DNA from 2 places in the Halomonas sp. LC1 genome. Region 1 is predicted to be linked to the other one. Evidence: predicted binding sites of a transcription regulator. Region 1 holds the regulator's gene; the other holds the start of a gene.
The links. The regulator sigma-54, encoded in region 1, starts transcription at its own class of promoters, with help from an activator protein. The targets are predictions, from matches to a motif close to TGGCACNNNNNTTGCTNT.
Positions count from the first base shown of each region.

Region 2: the regulator sigma-54 is predicted to act here: its motif matches at 1,688-1,705, upstream of QIT27_RS10505 (P-II family nitrogen regulator).

Region 1 is NZ_JASSPG010000004.1:85,895-89,304, reverse strand. Features, by position in the region: gene ptsN (PTS IIA-like nitrogen regulatory protein PtsN) at 1-94, opposite strand, end outside; gene hpf (ribosome hibernation-promoting factor, HPF/YfiA family) at 99-407, opposite strand; gene QIT27_RS07945 (RNA polymerase factor sigma-54) at 505-1,920, opposite strand; gene lptB (LPS export ABC transporter ATP-binding protein) at 2,026-2,784, opposite strand; gene lptA (lipopolysaccharide transport periplasmic protein LptA) at 2,796-3,290, opposite strand; gene lptC (LPS export ABC transporter periplasmic protein LptC) at 3,287-3,410, opposite strand, start outside.
Region 2 is NZ_JASSPG010000005.1:333,138-336,547, reverse strand. Features, by position in the region: gene QIT27_RS10515 (AraC family transcriptional regulator) at 1-823, opposite strand, end outside; gene QIT27_RS10510 (accessory factor UbiK family protein) at 1,069-1,410, opposite strand; gene QIT27_RS10505 (P-II family nitrogen regulator) at 1,782-2,120, shown strand; gene QIT27_RS10500 (ammonium transporter AmtB) at 2,181-3,410, shown strand, end outside.

The DNA.
Region 1 (3,410 bases):
TGAAGGTGCTGAAAAACTCCAGCACCCGTTTTTTGCTGCCCCCGGGCACGTCGTAGAGCACGCGCTCCGGGGGGAGGATGGTTTCCAACGTCATTGAGTTAACGCACGCCTGCGCCCTGGGCGCGAGCTTGTGCTTTTTCCTTGTGTTTAACGAGTTGACGATCGATTTTGTCTGCGAGCGCATCGATAGCGGCATACATATCGTTATCGAGGGCTTCGGCATGAAGGTCGGCACCGGCGGCATGCAGCGTACAGGCTGCCTGCTGGCGTTCCTTCTCGACAGATAAGGTCACTTGCACCGTGGTGATGTTGTCGTAGTGGCGTTCGACGCGTTCCAGCTTTTCGTTAACGTAGTCACGCAAGGCGTCAGTCAGTTCAACGTGATGACCAGTGATGTTTACTTGCATTGACGTGCTCCTTATCCATCGGGCTGTACTTCGATTGTAACCCTTTTTGCGCTATTGCAAAGCCCCTGCGTCGAGTTTGTCATGCCCTACCGTTTAACTAACGTAAACGGCGGCGCTCACTGGACGAGGGAATACCCATTGACTCGCGATATTTCGCTACCGTACGCCGGGCAACGCTGATGCCTCCCTCCTCAAGGAGGGTCACCAGGCGACTATCGGAGAGCGGTTTACCCGACGGCTCCTCTTGTATCAGTTTTTTGATCCGTGCACGAATGGCGGTGCTGGAGTGGCTATCGCCGCCATCGTGGCTGCTGACTTGGCTCGAGAAGAAGTACTTCAACTCGAACACGCCTCGTGGCGTATGTATGAATTTCTGCGTCGTCACACGGGAGATCGTGGACTCGTGCATCTCCACGGCCTCGGCGATGTCGGCCAGGATCAGCGGTTTCATGGCCTCTTCGCCGTGCTCTAGAAAGCCGATCTGGCGGGCGATGATTTCACGACCTACTCGCAGAAGCGTGTCATTACGGCTGGAAAGGCTTTTGATCAGCCAGCGAGCTTCTTGGAGGTGCTCTTTCAAGAACTGGTTGTCTTGGCTCTTGTCGGCACGTTTGATCAAACTGGCGTAATCGGGCTGGATACGCAGGCGCGGCAGCGCCTCCGGGTTGAGCTCTAAGTGCCAGCCCTCGTTGTCATGGCGCACGACCAAATCGGGCGTAATATAGCTGTCGTCGGTCACGCCGTAGGCGCTGCCTGGGCGTGGGTCAAGGCTGCGAATTAAACGGATGACGTCGTCCAACTGCTCGTCATCCAGGCTCAGGCGGCGCTTGAGTAGCCGTAAATCGTCTTTGCCCAACGCTTCGAGAAACTGACGCACCAAGCGTTTTGCGGGCATCAATAGCGGGGTGTCTTCAGGCAGCGCGGCCAGCTGAAGCATCAGGCACTCGCGCAGGTCGCGGGCAAACACGCCGGTGGGCTCGAACTGTTGTAAGCGCAACAGGGTGTTTTCTACTTCACGCTGGCTCAGGCTGTCGTGGCCTTGCGCCTTGAGGCCTTCGCGGATGTCGTTGAGCGGTTGAGTGAGATAGCCGTTGGCATCCAGTGCATCGATCAGGCTTTCGGCAATGGCATAGTCGCGGGGAGAGAAGTCAGTCATGGCCAATTGCCATAACAGATGGCCATGAAGGCTTTGGCCTGCTGCTTGGCGCTCGAAGTCGGGTCCTTCGCTGCTACCGCCCAAGCTGCCCATGTCTTGGTAGGTGTCCGACCAGTCGCTGTCTACGGAGAGTTCGTTGGGAATGCTGTCCGACCACTCGGTCTCTTGAGGCTCGCTAACAGCCTGTTCGCCAAACTCATCCTCTTGTTCGAGCATGGGGTTAGCGTCCAGCGCTAGCTGAATTTCTTGACGGAGGTCCAGCGTGGAGAGCTGTAGCAGGGCAATGGCCTGCTGCAGCTGAGGTGTCATGGTCAGCTGTGTGCCGATACGCAATTGGAGAGAAGCTTTCATGACCATCTGAGAACCACTCGTTAATCAGAAAGCTCCACCCTAGAGCGAGTTATGACTCTGTGCAAGTGCAATAAGCATGCCACTAAAAGAAAAGTTTGGTCAGGCCAGAGTTTAGAGGCGGAAGTCTGCGCCTAGATAGACATCACGAACCTTCTGGTTATTGAGGATCTCCTGGGCGTTTCCACTGGCGATGATATGGCCGTCGCCAACGATGTAGGCAATGTCACAAATATCCAGGGTTTCGCGCACGTTATGGTCAGTGATCAAGACGCCGATGTGGCGTTTTTTCAGTGCGCGAATGATGGTTTTGATTTCACCCACTGAAATAGGGTCGACCCCGGCAAACGGCTCGTCGAGCAGAATGAATGCGGGCTCGGTAGCGAGTGAGCGAGCGATCTCCACTCGGCGGCGCTCGCCCCCTGAGAGGCTCATGCCCAGGTTGTCGCGAATGTGGGTAATATGGAAATCTTCGAGCAGTGACTCGAGGCGTGCTTCCCGAGCGCTGCGGTCCAGCGCTTTGCGCGTCTCGAGAATCGCCATGATGTTATCGGCCACCGAGAGCTTGCGGAAAATGGAGGCTTCCTGGGGAAGGTAGCCAATCCCGGCCATGGCGCGCTCGTGCATGGGCGCATGGGTCAGGTCGACGTCGTCGATACCGACGCTACCGGCATCGGATTTGACCAGTCCAACGATCATGTAAAACGACGTGGTTTTACCCGCCCCGTTGGGCCCCAGCAGGCCGACGACGCTACCCTGAGCGATTTCCAGGTTGATATCTTTCACGACCCGACGGCGTTTGTAGCTCTTCGCTAGGTGATGGGCGTAGAGCGTTTTGACAGGTGCGGAATCTGCAGAGGTTGATGCTGCCACGTGGCCGCTCCCTATTGTTCGGGCTGAAGAGTCATGCGAATGCGCTGGTTGTCGCTACCGCTCACGTCGGAGCGTGCTTGCACCACTTCCTGGTCGATGAAGTACTCCAAACGCCCCCCTTGGAAACGGTCGCCTTGCTGTGTCAGTTCGGCTTGGTCGATCAGCTCTACACGGCGTTCGGCGACATGGTAAACGATACGACGCGCCCAGCCCTCCATGGGGGTTTCTTGATCTTCGAGCTGATTGCGCAGGTAGGCGCGCTCACCCGTGGCAATGGCGCGTGACAGCTCGCCTGAGTCGTTGCGCTGAATTTCGACGCGTTCGCCGCGCAGTTGCATCTCGCCCTGGCGAATGTCCACGTTGCCTGAGTAAACAGCGGTGCCAGCGCGCTGGTCGAGGTCCAGGCGGTCGGCTTCGACCTCGATGGGGGCTTGGCTTTGTGCCATGGCCGCCGTGGCGAGGGGTAGGGTTAACGCAAAGAGTGCAGTGCGGAGAGAGGCGTTCATCGCGACTCCTCAGGGTTACGAGTGGCAGGCGGGTGGACGCCGCGCACGTTATTGGTCAGGCGGACTTGGCTGTCATCGAGCCAAACGTCCATGCGGGAGGCTTCCATGCGCTGCGGCGGC
Region 2 (3,410 bases), on a different contig from region 1:
TCTCACCTCGTTGCAGTGCCTCGTACCCCTGCTGTAATCGCACTTGGCGAATATAGTCGAACAGCGTGCAGCCGTAGCAGGCGCGAAACTTCTGGCGCAGGCTGCTAGGGCTCATAGCGGCTTCTTTGGCTAATGCGGTGAGGCTATAAGGCTCGGCGGGATGCTGAGCAATGCGCGAGTGCAGTGCCGTGAGGCAATGACGATCACGGGTAGAAAGGCGTTTTTGCTCGGGTAGCGCTGTCAGACGCTCTGGCAAGCCTAACCCAATCAACTGCAATGCTAACCCCTGCCATACCAGCGCTTGTCGCCAGAGCGTGGGCGGTTGCTCACTAATGGTGCAAAGCGTTTCGCAGAGGGCCTTGGGGAGCTTCCAGCAATGCAAACATGAAGCATCAGGCGGGGTGGGTAGGCCTAAGGGTGCAGTGGTCAGAACCGCAATATTCACAGTACGAAGGCGTGTCTGAACAGGTTGATGCACCGTGAGTGGGTGCCGGGCATCAAAGTGGCTGCATACGCCATCTCCTGCAGAGAGCTGTATCTGCTGCTTGCCCATTTGGAGATGAATAGTGCCTTCCAAGATAACGCTCAAGAACCATGGCACGCTTTGGTAAGACGTGGAGGTATAGCCACGTTCTACCTGCAAATCAGAAAGCGTTAAGTGAATCCCGTGGCGCAGGCTAACGTCATGAACATGACCGGTGGCGACTGGTTGGCGCGGAGAAGTAGGGCCTTCAATGCGGTAGTGAATGCCGAAGCGCTGGCCAAGCTGGGCCAACGAAAAGGGGGTGATTTCAGGCGTTGCTAAGCGTTCCTGCTGAGGCATTGGGGCAGTCGCTATCGTGGGTGGAGCATAGTGCCTGCGCCGTATTGGTGCTTAACGGCACGCGGGAGGCTACAGATAAGCGCACGATAGCACTATCACTAGGGTTGTCAATGATAGTGATTCTTGTTCACTGGTATAAGGTGTTGAATTAAGAGCAAGAGAGAGGACGGGCGAGAGTGTGGGAGAGAGGTAGGGGCAAGAAGTGGGGCAGCCGAACCTGCCCCATGCCGTGCAAAACGGCGTACTTACTCAGCGCCGTCAGCGGTTGGCTTAGTTGTGCTGGAAGGTTGCACAGGGGCGGGCGGTACTTCAGCTTCTACAGGCGTGGCGGCGGTGGTGCTAGAGGCCTCTACCGCTGCTTCCAAACTGGCCACTTGGCGCTCTAGGGCTTCTACCCGCGAGCGGGTGCGCTGCAGCACATCCATCAAAATATCAAAGTCTTCCCGTGATACCAGCTCCAGGCGGTCAAACGCGCCGCGTACCACCTGCTGGACACCTTTCTGAATATCTTCCGGGGCTTGTGACGCATTCTGCAAACGGTCGCCGATCTGCTGGGCTAAGCGGCTAATGCGGTCTTGGGGCGCCATGGCTCTCTCCTTAAACGATCACGCATAAATGTGAACTGCTTGTGAGTAAGGATACGCAACCCGCCGTGGATTCGCATGTGCCGTTTGTTAATTAAGCGCAATGGATAGTGAGCAGATGGGGAGCGGACAAATGCATCGAAATGGAGCGGCTAGCTTTTTTGAATGCTCATTAATGGTGCAGGGCCCGAGGGGAGGAGAGTGAGCAAGGCCATAAAGCTACCGTCAGTTGCTTATATGAATAGATTAAGTATCTGAAATATAAAAATAAAAAAGTGGATGGCACGGTATGCGCATTAGCAGGGCAAGCACTAAATTCGGGCGGCCATGCCGCTTTCCACCGAGTGGGACTGATCCAGCAGGGGAGATCCGGGATGAAACTCATCACCGCTATCATCAAGCCATTCAAGCTTGACGACGTTCGTGAAGCACTCGCCGACAACGGCGTTCAGGGGATTACGGTCACTGAAGTAAAGGGCTTTGGCCGCCAGAAAGGGCATACCGAACTCTACCGCGGCGCGGAATACGTGGTCGATTTTCTGCCCAAGGTGAAAGTGGAAGTCGCCGTGGACGATGCGCGCCTGGAAAGCGTGCTGGACGCCATCTGCAACGCAGCGAATAGCGGCAAGATCGGCGATGGCAAAGTGTTCGTCACGCCGTTGGAAGATGTGATCCGTATTCGTACCGGTGAGCGCGGTGCCGACGCCGTTTAAGCGTCGCCCATCGATCTGCTGATGACGTATAACTTCGCTTAGTATAACGGGGAACACCTCATGAATGAGTTAGCTGATTTGAGCTATGCGCTCGATACGTTTTACTTCTTGATCTGCGGCGTGCTGGTCATGTGGATGGCCGCTGGCTTCGCCATGCTGGAAGCGGGCTTGGTTCGCTCCAAGAATACCGCCGAAATCCTGACGAAAAACATCGCGCTGTTCGCGATTGCCTGCACCATGTACCTGCTGGTGGGCTACTACATCATGTACTCCAGCAGCGCAGGCGGCTTCCTGCCGAACCTGGGCTTCTTGATCGGCACTGAAAACAGCGCCGATGCGGTGCTGGCCGGTGGCGACGATGCGCCTTACTACTCCATGCGCTCTGACTTCTTCTTCCAGGTGGTGTTTGTGGCCACCGCCATGTCGATTGTCTCGGGTGCGGTTGCTGAGCGTATGAAGCTGTGGGCATTTCTGGCCTTTGCCGTGGTGATGACGGCATTCATCTACCCGGTGTCTGGCTACTGGACCTGGGGCGGCGGCTGGCTGTCTGAAGTCGGCTACTCCGACTACGCCGGTTCCGGCATCGTGCACTTGGCCGGTGCGGCTGCAGCGCTCGCCGGTGTGCTGGTACTGGGCCCGCGTAAAGGCAAGTACGGTAAAGATGGCTCTATCCATGCGATTCCCGGTGCCAACATGCCACTGGCAACGCTGGGTACCTTCATCCTGTGGATGGGCTGGTTCGGTTTCAACGGCGGCTCCGAGCTGAAAATGTCCGATATCGGTTCAGCCAACAACGTTGCACAAGTGTTCGTGAACACCAACGCAGCGGCTGCCGGTGGCGTGATTGCTGCGCTGGTGCTAGCCAAACTGTGGTTCCGTAAAGCGGACCTCACCATGGCACTGAACGGTGCGCTGGCCGGCCTGGTCGCGATTACCGCTGACCCGCTCTCTCCGTCAGCACTGGGCGCTGCCATGATTGGTGCGGTAGGTGGTCTGATTGTGGTGGGTGCCATCGTGACCCTCGACAAGCTGAAGCTGGATGACCCGGTCGGCGCGATCTCCGTACACGGTGTGGTTGGTATCTGGGGTGTGCTGGCAGTGCCGCTCACCAACGGCGACGCCTCTTTCGGTGCACAGTTAATCGGTATCGTGGGCATCTTTGGCTGGGTCTTCATCGCAAGCTTAGTGGTATGGCTGGTGCTGAAAGCGGTCATGGGTATCCGCGTTAGCGAAGAAGAAGAGTATGAAGGCGTCGATATCGCTGAGTGCGGTCTGGAAGCCTACCCCGAG